Regions from separate parts of the Undibacterium sp. YM2 genome, predicted to be linked through region 2. Evidence: predicted binding sites of a transcription regulator. Region 2 holds the regulator's gene; each other region holds the start of a gene.
What was found. The regulator LexA, encoded in region 2, represses DNA repair genes until DNA is damaged. The targets are predictions, from matches to a motif close to ACTGTATNNNNATACAGT.
Positions count from the first base shown of each region.

Region 1: a site for LexA is predicted at 3,747-3,764, ahead of imuA (translesion DNA synthesis-associated protein ImuA). Genes of this name have one in related genera too.
Region 3: a site for LexA is predicted at 3,224-3,241, ahead of recA (recombinase RecA). Genes of this name have one in related genera too.

Region 1 is NZ_AP018441.1:2,806,662-2,812,757, forward strand. Features, by position in the region: gene UNDYM_RS12755 (error-prone DNA polymerase) at 1-1,532, opposite strand, end outside; gene UNDYM_RS12760 (DNA polymerase Y family protein) at 1,553-3,064, opposite strand; gene imuA (translesion DNA synthesis-associated protein ImuA) at 3,009-3,737, opposite strand; gene UNDYM_RS12770 (hypothetical protein) at 3,908-4,204, shown strand; gene UNDYM_RS12775 (nuclear transport factor 2 family protein) at 4,345-4,833, opposite strand; gene UNDYM_RS12780 (helix-turn-helix domain-containing protein) at 4,899-5,423, shown strand; gene UNDYM_RS12785 (AI-2E family transporter) at 5,596-6,096, opposite strand, start outside.
Region 2 is NZ_AP018441.1:2,174,210-2,180,305, forward strand. Features, by position in the region: gene lon (endopeptidase La) at 1-1,891, shown strand, start outside; gene lexA (transcriptional repressor LexA) at 2,111-2,767, opposite strand; gene rpsF (30S ribosomal protein S6) at 3,033-3,401, shown strand; gene priB (primosomal replication protein N) at 3,429-3,728, shown strand; gene rpsR (30S ribosomal protein S18) at 3,738-4,022, shown strand; gene rplI (50S ribosomal protein L9) at 4,049-4,501, shown strand; gene UNDYM_RS09805 (replicative DNA helicase) at 4,668-6,056, shown strand.
Region 3 is NZ_AP018441.1:623,958-630,053, reverse strand. Features, by position in the region: gene UNDYM_RS02950 (DUF2889 domain-containing protein) at 1-533, opposite strand, end outside; gene UNDYM_RS02945 (hypothetical protein) at 714-998, shown strand; gene recX (recombination regulator RecX) at 1,541-1,999, opposite strand; gene recA (recombinase RecA) at 2,115-3,155, opposite strand; gene UNDYM_RS02930 (helix-turn-helix domain-containing protein) at 3,570-3,962, opposite strand; gene UNDYM_RS02925 (hypothetical protein) at 4,080-6,096, opposite strand, start outside.

The DNA.
Region 1 (6,096 bases), 630 kb from region 2:
GATAATTTGCCGCGTGCGATAACAAAGCCGCCACTGTGCTGCGATAAATGACGCGGGAAACGTAGTAATTTTCTTGTCAGCGAAGCCCATTGCTGGGCAACAGGAGAACTGGTATCCAGCCCGCATTCAGCAAAGCGTTTAAATAACTCATGTTTGCTATCAAACCAGCGATGCGATTTTGCCACCGCATCGACGATCGCCAAATCTATACCCAGGGCTTTTCCAACATCGCGCAAGGCACCGCGTGGGTGGTAAGTGTGCACAGCAGCAGCTATGGCAGCGCGGTCACGTCCATATTTATCATAAATATACTGCATGACTTCTTCCCGACGCTGATGCTCAAAATCGACATCGATGTCTGGAGGCTCCCCCCTTTCCTTGGACAGGAAACGTTCAAACAACAGGGTATGTGTCTCTGGGTTGACTTCTGTGATATGCAGGCAATAGCAGACCACGCTGTTGGCTGCCGAGCCGCGTCCCTGACAAAGTATTTTTTCATTCCTTGCGAAATTAACGATATCAAATACCGTCAAAAAATATGGCTCATAAGCCAGATCATTAATCAGTGCCAGTTCATGCTCTATTTTATGTTTTACCGACGATGGCAAACCTTTTGGATAGCGTAGATCGGCTCCTTTATAGACTTGCAGCTTTAAATAACTGGCAGGCGTATAGCCTTTAGGCACCAGTTCGTGCGGGTATTCGTAGCGTAATTCATTCAATGAAAAACTGCACAGGTCTGCAATCCTCACTGTTTCGGCCAGAGTATGTCGTGGATAGATCGTTGCCAGCCGCAAGCGTGAACGCAGGTGCTGTTCTGCATTCATCGCCAGCGTGTAACCACATTCAGTGATGGGCTGGCATAAGCGTATGGCCGTCATCGTGTCTTGCAAGGGCTTACGAGAACGGACATGCATGGTGACCTGTCCAATGGCAACAACGGGTAATTGCACGGCTTCAGCCACAGCCTCAACTTGCTGTTTTTGATATTCATCTGCAATTTGCACCAATAAATTCAAGCCTACCCAGGTACGGCCAGGAAAGTTTTTCTTTAACCATTTGGCCTGTTTCAGTAGTGCATCGCTTTCTGCAGGGTAGGCTGGTACCAGTATCAGCAGGCAATCTGGCAAGCCAGACAAATGCTCCAAACCCGGCGGTGGCGTGACGAAATCCTTGGGCGTCAATAAGTAACTACCCTTGGTCGCCCTGCATCTGCCAAGAGTGATCATTTCAGATAAGTTGCCATAGCCCTCACGGTTTTGTGCAAGGGCAATCAGGTGCACATTATTTTCAGGAGTCTCTGTATCTTCCAGTCTAAAGTGAGCCCCAATGATGAGGTGTAAATCGGTATTTTTTGCTGCTGCATACGCTCTTGCCACGCCAGCCAGTGAACATTCATCGGTAATGGCCAGGGCGCGATAATTCAGTTTAATCGCACGCTCCACCAGTTCTTCTGAATGTGATGCCCCATGCAGGAAGCTGAAATTGCTAATGCAAAATAATTCGGCATATTCGGGCAAGAAGGTACTCATGCTGATTTATCCCAAAAATGCTATCCAAAAACACCGTGTAAAAACCAGACAGGTTCTTCACTGTCAGGATCATTGGCACGCTCGCGATAAATCCAGTAACGCACATGGCGCTTATCAACAGCAATGTAATAATCCCGGGTTTGTATCTGCTCATGCCACCATCCGGCTTCTATGCGTTCAGCCGGAGAAACAAGTTGGAGTTCTGAGCCGTAATAAGGACGATGCTCGTGAATGTCCAGCGCCAACGGCTGCGGCAATAACCAGTTAGGGCGCAAGGCATAGCCGGCCAAAGCGGATGCCGGGCAGGGCGACGGAGCTTTCTTGATGACAGAAATCCAGTGATTGGCAATATCAGCCCTATGGTCTGCCTGTGGTGCTGGCTGCAAGACATTCTCTTCGCCCAGACGGGCGACCAGGAGTTCAAGCAAGCGCTTGTGTTCATTTGCCTGCCCGCCGGGTTCGGGGAACAAGGTATAGCTTTGTGCTTCGCGCAAGATGGTCTGTTTTACTTCCAGCAGCATGCCGATGACGGCACTATGCAGCTTGAGCTGGCTGAATTTTTCTTTAAACAAACTTAGCAGATGCGACTCTTGCCAGCATGCTTGTGCCAGTTGCAGATCAAACATGGTTGGTGGAATGGCCTGGCGACCACGTTCATGCAATAACTCCATGTGTATATGCGTAACCGCCAGTTGCTGCGCAGCCAGCCATCCCAATAATTGGGCTAGCAGGCTACGGGCAAAGATGAGCAGGGACTCTGCCTGCTCTATGCGGTCTGGTAATTCCATTTTGACTTTGAATTCTGGCGCTGCCAGATACCATTCGTGTACTTCTGCCTGCTCACCATAGGCTTGATCCAGCTCTATGAGTAAAGCTTTACCACAACGTCTCTGCAGGCCAGGGCGTGGTAATTGACGTAAATCTCTGAGGTTATAACAGGCTATGCCTTGCAGTAATTCAGTCAAAGGTTCAGCTGCGGTGAGTAATTTGACCGGTAGCCTGTCCAGGCGCTGGCTCAATCTTTGCAGTTTAAAGACATGCTGCCCTCTGGGGAGTTTGCGCGATGCCTGCTTGGCAAATAGCCAGGCAGCCCTGGCAACGGGAGCAATGCCTGTCGTTGCTGTATAACCCAGAATGCGCATGCTTTCCTGCACGCGTTTACGTAAAGCGCGTATGCCACCAAACAAACTCAAGCTGGCACTGATATCAACCAGTATGCAATCGTCTTCTGCCAGGCAGACTTGTGGTGAGTATTGCAGCAATGCAGTTGCTGTCGCCTGTAATGCCAGCTTCTCTTTATTGTGATCGCGCTGATAATAATCTGCATCAGCAGACAGCATCTGCACACCCCCTGCGCGCATGCCCAGACGTACGCCTGCCTGATCGGCTGATGCAGACATGGATGTCACCCGGCCTTGATGGAGTATCACACTGACTTGCGTCTCTTGCTGAGCAAACAAGGGAGTGACGAACACCTCAAGCTGGAGTAAAGGCAGGTGAACGGCTATCCACAATGGTGGGCAAGTTGCCATAGTTTGTCGCAAGTTTTTCTTTGCCTGGATGAGCATAGGCATACAAATAAGGATGATCGGGTACATGCAATGTCAGCGGCGCATCACGCTGGCTGCCACGGCGTTTGAGTATGCCCAGCTCCAGGCCATATTGACTGGTTTGCACACTCAATCGCAAGGGGGCAGGAGAGGCCTGCTGTGCCGCCCGCATGTCACGCATCAAAAAAAATAAAGTCTCCGAGCTTTGTGCTGCCAGATGCAAACGACGCAAAGCTTCACTACGGATGCTGGATGTCCAGAACAACAGCGCGCCACAACTGCTATTGCGCAACACCTGCTCAGCCGCCCACAAGGCATCGACATGCTTCTGGCAGCGTATCCATATCAATTGCGATGCCTGCAAGCCAGTGCATGAAAAAGCCAATGCCTGCGGTACATAAGGTGGCGTCAACAAAACAATGGGACGCCCATCAAGTTGGTTTAAGGCGGGTTTGAGCAAGCTGAGTTCGGCAGTGCCAACCTGTGGCAGCAAAATTTCGGTTAATTGCCCCTGTGGCCAGCCATTGCCAGGTAGCTCATTATTGAGTTCTGCATAACCACTGGGCAAATAGCCGCCCTGACCACGCGCCAGTTGCGATGCACGCCACAGTGCGGGGTGTATGCGTTCAGGAAGAAGTGAGGAAACGTGGGCCATATTACATATACTGATTAAATATACAGTATATGTAATATGGTGAAAGACTTCAAAGTTTATTTTATGTGTCAGTACTATGAGACGGGAGCAAGAAATCACAGGTAGACGAGAAAACCACAGTTTACAATATACTGATTGCGCATACAGTAGTTTGTGTTAAAGTTCGACCTATGGATGAACGCATGGCTGTTTTGATGAAGTTCCTCTATCACATACCAACCGATATGGAGATTGAAATTATGGCAAACCTCGAACAGTCCTTTGATACGCGTTTCAGCCTGCAATTTGCACCAACATCATTTTTGATGCGCCTTGGTCGTCGCGAAATATTTGTCTGCCGCGACTTCAGGCAGCGTACTTACTATGTTAATCCGATACTGGATTGCAGTACAGGCATACAAGCCGGACATCTGGAAGTACTGGTACTACGTAAGTGGTTGATTATTTTGTCTAAAGCCAACTGGTAAGTTCAGGCTATGGTGTTTAATCAGGCGACCAATTTATCCTTTAGCAGAATGAGCAAACTTCTACCGCAACAAAACCCAGATATGTGCTGTAGAGTTTGCTCCCATCAGGATAAGTTTTCTGCCGATCTGGATATCCAGATCTAAGCCCGCAAGAAAGGACCAGTGCCTGGCCAGGCTTGATCTGTAATAGGCGGAGCCAGTGCCTCATCACATCCCTGGCTCACACTCCACGCCAGATAACGGCTGCAGCGCTGAGTGTCTTCCAATGTGTGAATGTAGGTAATTTTGCCCCAACGCATACGCATGAATTGCATCACAACATTCTTGTAGGGGCCATCTGGCTGGTGTGGCACGATAAAATCCAGTACAGCATGGATGCGGGTATCCCACGGTGGCCCGATGACAGCAACTTCTTTTACTTCAAAGTGCAGTCCTGGAAACAGACGATATAAGCGCTCCCACCATAAAGCCATGGATGCGCGTGAATTACGCAATCCAGAAATAGGAGAATCTCCTTCAAAGCGATAAGTGAAATCAGCAGCGAGGCTATCCAGCATCAGGCCGACATCGCCTGCGTTGATGGCGGCAAAGGTCTTACGAAGTTTGTTTTCAACGATATAAGCATACATGGCGAACTTTCACTGGCATAATGCAAGTAATATAAACAGTTAACTTGCATCAAGCAAGCCAAATTATGGAGCGCAGTTCTTTTTCCGATTTTTCCTGCTCGATAGCCCGCACGTTGGAAGTGATTGGTGAGTGGTGGACACTCCTGATCTTGCGTGATCTGTTTCTGGGGTTTGAACGCTTTGATGATATCCAGCGCAATCTCGGAGTGGCATCGAATATTCTGACCGCCCGTCTGAAAAAAATGATGGAGCAGGGCATAGTCGAGCGACATACCGATGTTCAGGATAAACGTGTCTGGCGTTATAGCCTGACGCAGCAAGGGCGGGATTTATATCCAGTATTACTGGCATTGACTGCCTGGGGAGATAAATGGCGCACAGCAGAAGGGCAACAACCTTTACTTGTCCGTCATCAGCACTGCGGCCATGTCACCAGCGCCACACCATTTTGTGCCATGTGCAAAGAAGAATTGCAACTCGAAGATATACGATTTGAAGCAGGCCCAGGTGGTAAGGAAACACCTGGTACCGCATTAATGGGACAAGTGCTGGGTCGACCAAAAGCACTTGATAGTAACCCAAAGAAATAAAAATAATGCAGTATCAAGTCGAGGCTTATCAATTTGTACCAACTTAAGAGGCTGTTACAAAATTAAGATGGCTAGGTGCCCCCGGCTAGGAGTCGCCGACGCAGGCAGTACTTTAGTACCGGGTTTTACATTCTGGAGGCGCAACAACGCCAGGTTAAACTTGCAACAGCCTCTAAGTATTCTCTACAGAATGCTCTGCCGCGGTCAAATCTTTTATTGCCTTGTCTTCTTCGCTGAATTTTCTATCCCCCGAAATTTCGAGTGCGATTCCAGCGGCGGCTTCTGCTGGCATGCCATCAGTACGCCTTAAATATTCGGCCTCGCCAACAATATCATCTCTCTGCACGGCCAAATCCCTGGGTTGCGGGCTTTCACCTGGTAATTCAACTTTCAACTCATCGACCAGCATGAGCAGGGTCGCCGCAACCGGCAATGCGAGCAGCGCACCTCCTATACCATATAGCGAACCTCCCGCGATCAATGCGAACAGTACTATGGAAGAGGGTAAGCGTAGCGCGCGCCCATAAACGACCGGGATTAATATCCGGCTTTCAAACTCTTCATAGCAAAGTAACAGCACAAATACTACGGATGCAGCAACGCCACCAACAGCCATGGCAGCCAGCACAGCAGGTATCATGGTCAAAAAAATCCCGACAAAGGGAAGCACATC
Region 2 (6,096 bases):
GCTGGAACAAAAACAGGTCATCCTGGAAATTTTCAGTGTGGCAAAACGTCTTGAACATTTGCTGGGTCAGCTCGAAGGCGAGCTCGATATCTTGCAAGTTGAAAAGCGCATCCGTGGTCGCGTCAAGCGCCAGATGGAAAAATCCCAGCGCGAGTATTACCTGAACGAGCAAGTCAAGGCTATACAGAAAGAGCTGGGCGAGGGTGAAGAGGGCGCTGATATTGACGAGCTGGAGAAAAAAATCCTGGCCGCCAAAATGCCTAAAGAAGCCCGCGACAAAGCACAGAATGAGTTGAAAAAACTCAAGATGATGTCGCCTATGTCGGCAGAAGCTACTGTCGTCCGTAATTACATCGACACTATCGTCAATTTGCCATGGAAGAAAAAATCCAAGGTCAATAATGATTTGACGAATGCTGAAAAAGTATTGGAAGACGAACACTTTGGCCTCGATAAGGTCAAAGAACGCATCCTGGAATATCTTGCAGTACAACAGCGCGTCGACAAGTTGAAAGCGCCTATCCTGTGTCTGGTAGGTCCTCCAGGTGTGGGTAAAACCTCGCTGGGGCAATCCATCGCCCGTGCCACGAACCGCAAGTTCGTGCGTATGGCCCTCGGTGGCGTGCGTGATGAGGCAGAAATTCGCGGTCATCGCCGTACTTACATAGGCTCCATGCCAGGCAAAATCTTGCAAAGCCTGTCCAAGGTCGGTGTACGTAATCCATTATTCCTGCTGGATGAAGTCGATAAGATGGGTGCTGACTTCCGTGGCGACCCTTCGTCTGCCTTGCTGGAGGTATTGGACCCTGAGCAAAATCACACTTTCTCGGACCACTATATCGAAGTCGATTTCGATTTGTCCGATGTGATGTTTGTAGCGACGTCCAACTCTTACAATATCCCGCCAGCATTGCTGGACAGGATGGAAGTGATACGTCTGTCGGGTTATACCGAAGATGAAAAGACCAGCATTGCCCAGCGTTATCTGTTGCCTAAACAAATCAAGAACAATGGTTTGAAAGAAGGCGAAATCACCGTGGCTGAAAGTGCAATACGCGACATCATTCGTTATTACACCCGTGAAGCCGGTGTGCGTTCGCTGGAAAGGGAAATCTCCAAGATTTGCCGCAAGGTCGTGAAAATGCTCTTGCTCAAAAAGACCGAGAAAAAAGCTACGGTCAATTCTAAAAATCTGGATAAATACCTGGGTGTACGTCGCTATGACTTTGGTGTTGCCGTCAAGGATAATCAGATTGGTCAGGTAGTCGGTTTGGCCTGGACGGAAGTGGGTGGCGATTTGCTGACCATAGAAGCTGTCAATATGCCAGGTAAAGGCGGTGTGATACGCACAGGTACACTGGGCGATGTCATGAAAGAATCGATAGAAGCAGCCCGCACTGTGGTACGCAGCCGCGCCAAACGTCTGGGTATCAAGGCAGATGTATTCGAGAAGAGCGACATCCATATCCATGTACCAGAAGGCGCAACACCAAAAGATGGTCCATCTGCCGGTATAGCCATGACCACGGCTCTGGTGTCAGTGTTTACAGGCATCCCGGTTCGTGCTGATGTTGCCATGACAGGTGAAATCACCTTGCGTGGTGAAGTATTGCCTATCGGTGGCTTGAAAGAGAAATTGCTGGCTGCTCACCGTGGTGGCATCAAGACAGTCTTGATACCTGAGGAAAATGCCAAGGATCTGGCAGAGATCCCGGACAATGTAAAAAACAAACTGGAAATCATCCCGGTCAGGTGGATAGACAAGGTCCTGGAAATTGCACTGGAAACCCAGCCTGTTCCTTTGGTGGATGAGCCTGTTTCTGTGGCGGCTGCAACGCCCGCCACTGCGCCAGCTGAAGCACCTGCAGATACAACGGTTGTTAAGCACTAAGCTTCTGAAGCAACAGCTTGTTGCTCTGAAATGAAAAACGTCCGGAAAGTCCGGACGTTTTTTTATATCTGTCGCTTATCTCAGCTGAGAGTGAGTCACTTAATGAGAGGAAGCAAGGCGGGCTTGCCAGTAGACAGAAACAAATAGCTTGAAATATAAGCTTGAGATTCTGCCCGGGCGTGAAGCAAACGAGAGGGTAAAATCACGCCCGGGCTGACCTCAAACCCAGTTGCGCATGAGGCCGACAGCCAGACCTTCCAGCGCGAAATCTTCTTCCGAGTCGCCAATCTTGATCACGGGATAATCCGGGTTCTCTGGCATCAGCTCTATCAGGCTGCCAGTTTTTTTGTAGCGCTTGACGGTCACATCATCACCCAGGCGCGCAACCACGATCTGGCCATTGCGGGCACTGTCAGCCTTTTTGACGGCCAGCAAGTCACCGTCAAGTATGCCAGCATCGCGCATGGACATGCCGCGTACCTTTAGTAAAAAATCCGGCTTGGCAGAAAACAGGGCAGGATCTACGTGGTAAGTGGATTCTATGTGTTCACTCGCCAGTATCGGGGAGCCAGCGGCAACGCGGCCAACCAGTGGCAGGGCAAGTTGCAATAGAGCGGGGTGAGGCAAGGCCAGTTGCTTGCCTGTGATATGGCTGGACAACTCTGACTCCAGCAGGCGTATACCGCGTGAAGTACCTGCCGCAATTTCTATGACGCCTTTGCGTGCCAGGGCTTGCAGATGTTCTTCAGCAGCATTGGTAGAGCGGAACCCCAGCTCTGTCGCAATCTCGGCACGAGTAGGAGGAAACCCCGTGTTTTGAATGGCGTCTTTGATCAGGTTCAGGATTTGTTCCTGTCGGGAAGTGAGTTTGAGCATGGCGTTTTCTAGTGTTAAGGTGCTGTATATACAAGCAGTCTGTATTTTTATACAGTAAAGCTGAATATGCAAGTCAAAATGACCGTAATTAATGAGAAATGTGAAAAAAATACCTCACTTACGATGAGGAATTGGCAGATAAATTGCCTAAGTCACTGATCTAATTGATCAATATGAAAAACTGGGTTATTATTGTCGGCTTTCCTCTTCCCGCACTCGTCTTGACGCCGAGGCGGGCTATTTTTATTGTCCACAAGGAGAATATATGCGTCATTATGAAATCGTATTTATCGTACATCCAGATCAGAGCGAGCAAGTTCCTGCAATGATCGAGCGCTACAAGGCAAGTGTTGTAGCCCGTGGTGGTCAAATCCACCGCGTTGAAGACTGGGGCCGTCGTCAACTGGCTTACATGATTCAAAAACTGGCGAAAGCGCACTACGTTTGCATGAACATCGAATGCGATGCTGAAACTCTGCTCGAGTTGGAAACAGCATTCAAATTCAATGATGCTGTCTTGCGTCACCTGACAGTCAAATTGAAAAAAGCAGAAACAACACCTTCTCCTATGATGAAAGCTGTTCAGAAAGAAGATGCTGCAAAAGCGCAACGTGTTGAAGCGCCTGCTGCTTAATAATTGACAAAGGTCGCGTAAAAAATAGTGAATCAGCTGAAGCTCGTAGCCCGGATTGTGGGAAAAAGCGCATTGCGCTACACCCCGGCCGGTATCCCGATAGCTTCTGCTACCTTGATGCATAGTTCAGAAACTCGTGAGGCGAACACTGTCCGCCAGGTCGAGTTTGAGATTTCTGCGATGGCTGCTGGTGAAATATCCCAGCGTTTTACAGAAATTGCCCTGGAACAGCCCATGGAATTCACCGGTTTTTTAGCGCGCAAAAATCGCAATAGCAAAAGTCTCGTTTTTCATATCACTGAATTCGGGACACATTTACTAGATTAGGAGCCAAAAATGGCATTCGGTAAAAAATTCGACAAAAGCAAATTGAAGCAAAAGCGTCAACAACAAAACCCTTTGTTCAAACGCAAAAAATTCTGCCGCTTCACAGCAGCACATGTAGAAAAAGTTGACTACAAAGACATCGACACACTGAAAGATTTCGTGCAAGAAAACGGCAAAATCATGCCAGCACGTTTGACCGGTACAAAAGCGCTGTATCAACGTCAAGTTGACACTGCAATCAAACGTGCACGTTACCTCGCGTTGCTGCCATACACTGATTTGCACACAGCGTAATTGACGACAAGGTAAAGGAGAAAAATATGCAAGTTATTCTGTTGGATAAAGTCGTTAATCTCGGCAATCTGGGTGATGTAGTTCGCGTAAAAGACGGCTATGCACGTAACTTTTTGATTCCACAACGTATGGCTCGTCGTGCTACGACAGCTGCAGTTGCTGAATTCGAAGCTAAACGCGCTGAACTGGAAAAAGCAGCAGCAGCCAAATTGGCAGCAGCTCAAGCTCAAGGCGAAAAACTGTCCGGTCTGACCGTACAAATCACACAAAAAGCGGGTGTAGATGGCCGTTTGTTTGGTTCTGTTACTAATGCTGATATCGCTGAAGCCCTGACTAAACAAGGTTTTGCGGTAGAAAAAGCACAAGTGCGTTTGCCACAAGGTCCGTTGAAGATCGCTGGCGATCACAGTGTTTCCGTTGCTCTGCACACTGATGTGGTAGTTGACGTTATCGTTGCTGTATTGGGCGAACACGCTTAATTTGCTTTCTTGGCAAATTCAAAAAAGCCGGGTTTTCCCGGCTTTTTTTATGTGGATGGCCGAATTTTGAGCGATTTCGCTATTTGTCACAAACTTGTCACAAACTGGTTCATTTCTCCATGCTGGGACGTTCTGATAGTCTGATTTAACGGTTATAATGCGCGCCATGAAAGCTGGTTCTGATCCTCAACTTGATGCCTTGCGTGTCCCCCCTCATTCCATAGAAGCAGAGCAATCTGTTCTCGGAGGTTTGCTGCTTGATAATGCCGCCTGGGATCGTATCGCTGACTTCATCAACGAAGAAGATTTTTATCGTTATGACCACAGGATCATTTTCCAGTGCATGGTCAAATTGATCAATTCTTCCCGTCCTGCTGACGTCATCACTGTGTATGAAGCCCTGAATGGCATGGGCAAGGCAGAAGACGCCGGCGGCCTGACCTACCTCAACGCGCTCGCGCAGAATACACCTTCGGCTGCGAATATACGCCGCTACGCAGAGATCGTGCGTGACCGCGGTGTCTTGCGCAAGCTGATTACCGTGGCAGATGAGATTTCAGGAGACGCCTTTAACCCGCAAGGGAAAGAGGTCAAGCAAATGCTGGACGCGGCGGAATCCAAGATTTTTGCCATCGCCGAAGAGGGCGCGCGTGGAGCACAAGGTTTCCAGGCCATCCAGCCCTTGCTGACACAAGTGGTTGAACGCATTGATGAATTGTACAACCGCGACAACCAGAACGATATTACCGGTGTGCCTACCGGTTTTGTTGATCTGGACAAAATGACTTCAGGTTTGCAGCCGGGTGATCTGATCATTGTGGCGGGACGTCCATCCATGGGTAAAACGGCCTTCTCGCTGAATATAGGTGAGAACGTGGCGATAGACAGTGGCTTGCCAGTCGCCGTGTTCTCCATGGAGATGGGTGGCGCTCAGTTGGCCATGCGTATGCTGGGCTCGGTAGGTCGTCTGGATCAAAGCCGCCTGCGGGTCGGCAAGCTGACTGATGAAGACTGGCCCCGCCTGACGCATGCGATACAAAAAATGAATGATGCGCAGTTGTACATTGATGAAACTCCAGCGCTGAGTTCAATTGAGTTGCGTGCACGCTCACGCCGCCTGGCGCGCCAATGTGGCAAACTGGGTTTGGTGATAGTCGATTACTTGCAATTGATGTCAGCCAATAATGCCGGTGAAAACCGTGCGACCGAGATTTCTGAAATTTCCCGTAACTTGAAGGGCCTGGCAAAAGAACTGCATTGTCCAGTGATTGCCTTATCCCAGTTGAACCGCTCCCTGGAACAAAGACCAAATAAACGTCCTGTCATGTCTGACTTGCGTGAATCTGGTGCGATTGAACAGGATGCTGACGTCATCATCTTTTTGTATCGCGACCAGGTGTACAACCCGGATTCACCGGACAAGGGGACGGCAGAAATCATTATTGGTAAGCAGCGTAACGGCCCCATTGGTAGCGTGCGTCTGACTTTCCTGGGTGAATACACCAAATTCGATAACTACGTCGGTCATTTGTCCGTGTTTGGTGATAACGAATAATATTAAAAAAAGTATGAACTGATATTGATTGCTTGGTAGA
Region 3 (6,096 bases), 1.6 Mb from region 2:
TGAACAACCGCCGGCCCGTCAGTACGAAGGGCGTGACAGCGATCAAGTTGAAAAGGTTGTTGCGCCTGCTGGCCGTGATCAGTCGCACCATCGCGCGTATCGATCACGTCCCCGGCAAAAGCCTGGACAGCAGCCGTAGGCAGAATTTGCGCCATTTCCGTCAGATGGGTGCAGCCATGCACACCAGCCATGCGCTCTTTCACGCCCTGGCGGAACTGTCTTAACAAATTCAAACCGATGAGTTTTTTATAATCTGGAGTAATGACTTCGCAATAACCCGGATAAGGTACGGCATCCGAAGACGCTTCCACATCAACGATGGTCAATTGCAAATCAATGGTAATGCGCAGGCTGAGGTCATGCAGCGCGCTGCCATTCGGGCGCACGCCGGATGCGAGGGTGATATCGCGAGGCTTATAGTCAGTGATACGGGCGTCAAGATCCCACAATCCATCATCGCGCGCGAACGCTTCGATCTGGATAGTACGCGTATGCTTCAGGGCGCGTCTGTTGATTGACGAAGATAAGGGCATCATGCCTGCTGGCGGCTAAACCGGAATTACTGAATAAATAGCCACAATTGCGTGTCGTTACCGCAGCTTCTACGATAACAGCCGCTCCTGCGGCCCTGCAAAAAAACCAGCAGAGTTTAGCACAGACCAGCCGGGAACTCATCATATGACTACAATTTAAGCAGTTTTCTGAGTATGCTTATGCAGAAATCTAAGCAGAAAATTAATTTTTTTGTGGTTTGGCAGAAGAAAACCGGGGGATTATCAGGTAAATGTCTGTTCTTGCAATACCTGCATCCAATTGAAAGGTGTGCTTATTTATGCCGCAAACCAATACCTGTTATTTCAAAGTTCAGGCCGAAGTTTTACTTTACAGACAAGGACTGGGTTCATCAGGCTGCTTTTATCCGTTTCTTATCACTTCTGCAGCTTAATGCGGAGCCTCGCCAGACCAAGCTCCATCAACCCAACAATGGGCGTTTATAAACGTATGCGTAGTTTCGGTGCCGAGTATCGTACTGCTTAAAGCCAAGTTTTCGCAGATCGAATTGGACTCTCAAGGTTGCGGCTTATCAAACCAATGCTTGGCCTTCAATCAATGTCCTAGCTTCAATAATAAGCATATCCTCCACTTCGTCATTCCTGTGCAGGCACACTGCTGTCCAAAATAATATTCTTGAAAAATAATAACGAGTAAATTCCCTCCCTTTCAAGGGGATGTCGTCGGGGTTTCACAAAGCATGCTTTGTGCCGACAGAATCTAAGCCGCTTGCAAGCGGCTTAGATATTTGTGGCACAAAGCTTCGCTTTGCGAATTCCCACAAATCTCCCCTTGAAGGGGAAGGAGCTTCAAGCATGATCGCTGGCAAAAATTATTCAATTGCAGAATTAAGTCTTCGACGTATAAGAATCGCCGCGACGCTGTTCGTACTTGACTCTCCAAATGAGTCAAGATAATTATTCCGGACAGCAGTGAGCCTGCGCTGGGGCGACATTATTGATATTGTGAGTATATTGAATTATAAGTACTACTCATCATCCTCATCCCGCGACATCCGCATCGCTGCCTGCGTCGCCCTGCTGGAAAACCCCCTCTGCTGCAAAAACGCCGCCTGCTTCATCTTCTCCTGATGATCTTGCGGCGCATGCCGGAATTTCCTGTGCAAGACCTGAACTGCCCTCTCCACTTCAGACTCCTTCAGCTCTTCCTTGACGTTTTCTATATCCTGCGCATCCAGGCCATGGCTTTGCAGTTCCGCCAAAATGCGGTTATTGCCAAACCTCATCTGCCGCCGGTTAACCAAAGATTCAGAAAACCGCTCACCAGATAAATACTTGGCCGCCTCCAGAAAATCCAGCACGGCAGCCACGTCATCGCCCTCTTCCGCATAGCGTGCCAGTTTACGCTCCAGCTCCATGCGACTATGTTCACGCATGGATAAATAACGCAAGGCTCGCGCTTTAAGGCTAATGGCAGGTTTTTTCATACTTTAAAAGCAAAAATGCCGGTTGGCAGCTACCAACCGGCATGATACAAAACTATGGTACTGACAGTGTTGCAGTTTAACGCTAAAACTCAGCGCTTCAACTCAGTGCTATAACTTACTCAGCCGTCGCTACCGCTGACAACAAAGGCACGCCCAGATGTTCACGTACCTTGTTTTCAATTTCAAATGACAGCTCAGGACGTTCTTTCAAATAAGTACGTGCATTGTCCTTACCCTGACCGATACGCTCACCGTTATAGCTATACCAGGCACCAGCTTTTTCTATGATCTTGGCATCGGCTGCCAGATCCAGAATTTCACCTTCGCGTGAAGTACCCTCGCCATACATGATATCAAAGTGTGCTTCCTTGAATGGCGGCGCCACCTTATTCTTGACTACCTTGACCTTGGTTTCATTCCCCACCACTTCATCACCAGACTTGATAGAGCCAGTGCGGCGGATATCCAGACGTACGGAAGCATAAAACTTCAGCGCATTACCGCCAGTTGTCGTTTCTGGGCTACCAAACATGACACCAATCTTCATACGGATCTGGTTAATAAAAATCACCAGAGTATTAGTACGTTTGATACTGCCAGTCAGCTTACGCAAAGCCTGGGACATCAGACGCGCTTGCAAACCAGGCAAAGAATCGCCCATATCGCCTTCAATCTCGGCACGTGGCGTCAATGCTGCCACCGAGTCAATAACCACCAGATCGACACTACCAGAACGCACCAATGCATCGGTAATTTCCAGCGCTTGCTCACCTGTGTCAGGCTGGGAAATCAGCAAATCAGACAGATTCACACCCAGTTTTTGAGCGTAACCAACGTCCAAAGCATGCTCAGCATCGATAAACGCACAAGTACCACCCAGTTTTTGCATTTCAGCAATCGCCTGCAGCGTCAATGTGGTTTTACCAGAAGATTCAGGGCCATAAATTTCAACGACACGGCCACGTGGCAAGCCACCGACGCCCAGCGCGATATCCAGGCCCAGAGAACCAGTAGAAACAACCTGCACCTCTTCCACCACTTCACCGTCGGCCATACGCATGACCGAACCTTTACCAAACTGCTTTTCTATCTGTGCCAGCGCTGCTGCAAGTGCCTTTGCTTTTTCTGAGGCATTTTCTGGTTTCTTATCGTCCATACATTCTTTCATTCAATAAGCGGCGGGTGGAAAAAGGAATACAGGCTTAATTTCCTGCGATTTGCAGTACTGTATAAAAAAACAGTGATTTATGCAAGCGACTTTTTGCATAGATTATTGAATGAGGGATTCTACAGCCGGACATTGACAATCGCACAATAACTGTCGATTTTCATTTAACTCTGAACTTTGTTGTCGAAATCCACTTAACTCTGAACTTTGTTCACTTAACTCTGAACTTTCTTGCTCTGTATAGCGCATATGTCCAAGATATTGCTAATGGCAATGTTTCACATCGGAATAAATAAGATCAACGGCAACCATGGCGAAAGATCACTCGAACTGGGTACAGGTACTGAATCCTGGGCCATAGGTTTTACGGACGGCGACTGGGTACTTAACCAGCTTTCCGTATCAAAGTGCGTCACCTTCAAAATCGAGTACATTTGTTCGTTTGCTAGCTGAGTTGACCCTATCAGTTTGATCCACCTTCCACTTCCTGGCGAAGGCTGCCACCCGGTCATACGACCCTTCAAATCCTAGTTCTTTCAGATCCAGATGAAGCTGTTTCAAGCTACGTCGCTGTTTCCGATTTTTGCCTGTTTCGGTTTTAAGCCAGCTTGAGAGCTGCAATGCGTATTTGTCGATAGCACTGGTTGTTTGTCGTTCCGCATAGGCTGGCTCTGTGACTTCAGAGCGCAGATAGCGTCGGACTGTGTTGCGAGAGATGTCCAGTCGTCTGGCGATCTCTCGTAATGGGATCTGGTCACGAATGTGCCAGCGTCGAATAATACCTAGTAATGCCACGTCAATCACTCCTGCTCCCTACTCATCAAGATAAGTAGGATTGTGTGCTAAACGTGGGTCAGTTTTAGATGCAATTTATCCAGCAAAGTGGGTCAATTTTCAGTGCAAATCAACACACTATTTTTGCTTTTCTTCGTTAGAGGCCATTTTAGAAGCTTTGCCATCCTTATTTGTATTCGAGACCTTTGTGTCAGCTTTCTTCTCTGGCTGAGGAAGATCGAACACATATGGAGCATCGTTCTCCTTTTGGAAAACGATCTTCTTCACTGCAACCGCATCGGCGGCCGACAACGAGATTTCCTGAACAGTCCCATTCGAAAATACTGAATTTCTTACAATTATGGGCTTTGCGGGAGAAACGATATTATTCTGATCGAGCGAACTGCCAAGCACTAAGTATCTAATCTCCTTGTCTGACGTCGAACTTATTGCAATCGAGTCGACCCGAAATTGTGAGTTTTGAGGTAACAAATAGGTATTTCGATACTGGTGCCCAAGTAGGAGTCGCCCGAGCTCCACGGTTCTCGTGCTTTCAACAATACTACGAGGCGCAATGAAACGTACTTCCTTAGAATCCCGATATGAAAATTCCGTTTCTGGGAACCCGTAAGCTTGGTTGCCAATGACAGCAATCAACGGATGGTTGCCATCCATATTTATCTCGATGCATTGATGGAGAGGCAGCGCAACCTCCACCAAAGTTGCGCTGACAGTCCGTACTTTCGCTTGATATGGCAACTCAGGACTGTTAGCGAGAATATTACAATTCTGGCGGTCGCTGCGTACGAGTTGAGTTCTGTTAGGAATCCCCTCACCAACATCTAATTCGACAGTACCTCCAGCCACTCGAAAGTACCGCGGGGGTACTCCGGCGGGCCATTGAACAGAGGTGACATCTTGAAAGTTGCCTCTGATGCGATTTATTGGCGCGTTGCCGCTTAGGCCGATAAGTACTGGGAAGCGTGATTGGTCAAGGCTAAGCTGACCTCCATCCGGGCTTATGAGCGTAAGGCTAGAAGTGGCCAATGCTTGATTCGTAGTCGTAAATCGAAGGGCAGTACTGCTGAAGTCAACATTGGTTTGCTCCTGCATGCCAAGACGAACCTTTGTCCCGGGGAGGAAATGTCCAAATAATGTAACAGCACCTGTTCCATTCTTGGTGTTTTGATACTCGATATTTGTGAGATTCAAAGTATCAAATGATGTCCTCACGTTATTGAAAATCGTTTCTCCTGCCTCACTGATCATCTCGCCCGCAGTTCCCGTACTGGAATCAAACCTTCGCCAATTGCTTCTTACAATGATTCGATCCAATGGAACGTCACCACCTGGCAAAGACAATTGGGCTAATGCCTCTCTCACCCCGGCTTGAACAACCTTTTGCCCAAGTACTGGCTTAAACATCCATCCGAAACGCAACGGCGTTCCTTTACCAGAGCATTTCGATTCAGTCGTCCGCTCGCCAGTGAAGGCGACGGTATCTTGCGCACGCACCATGAAATAAGTATCGTGGGTCCATGAGAAATTTCCACTGACGTTGAAAATGCCGCTTATCGCGCCCAAGCCAAGCCCCATCATCTTACTTGTGACCGCAGCCGTGTTATAAGTCTTTTCTTTCGGAATTATTCGGACGAGCGATGGGCGCGTTGCTGAATCCTGTTCACTTCCCAATGTCACGTTCTTGTCTGGGCAAATCGTAATGTGGACCTCAACAGCAGCATTCATGCTGTCGCGAGTTGCCGTCGCCGGAATCGTGATAGGAATTCCAATCGTAACAAGACGACGAGCATTGCCATCAACGGAGTATTCCGCGTTCACTGGCGGCTCAAGTAAGGTCTGTAGCGTTACAAGTTCCATCTCAAGCTGATACTGCTCTTCGAGCGTACCCAGTCCATTCTGCGAGAATTGGGTAGGAGCAGCGACCCCAGTAGTTGTAGCTAGCGCAGCGGGAGCAGGCGTCACTGCAGGGGTGTTGGTCGTCGTCTGAGTAGTATTGTTCGGAGTTATAGAATTTGTCGTAGACTGTGTGGTTGTCGAGTTGGTGCTATTGTTTTGGTTCGTTACAGTTTGAGTCGACCCATTGAGGGTACCAGTATTGGATACTGTCTGAACCCCAGGGACGGGCAACATCGAC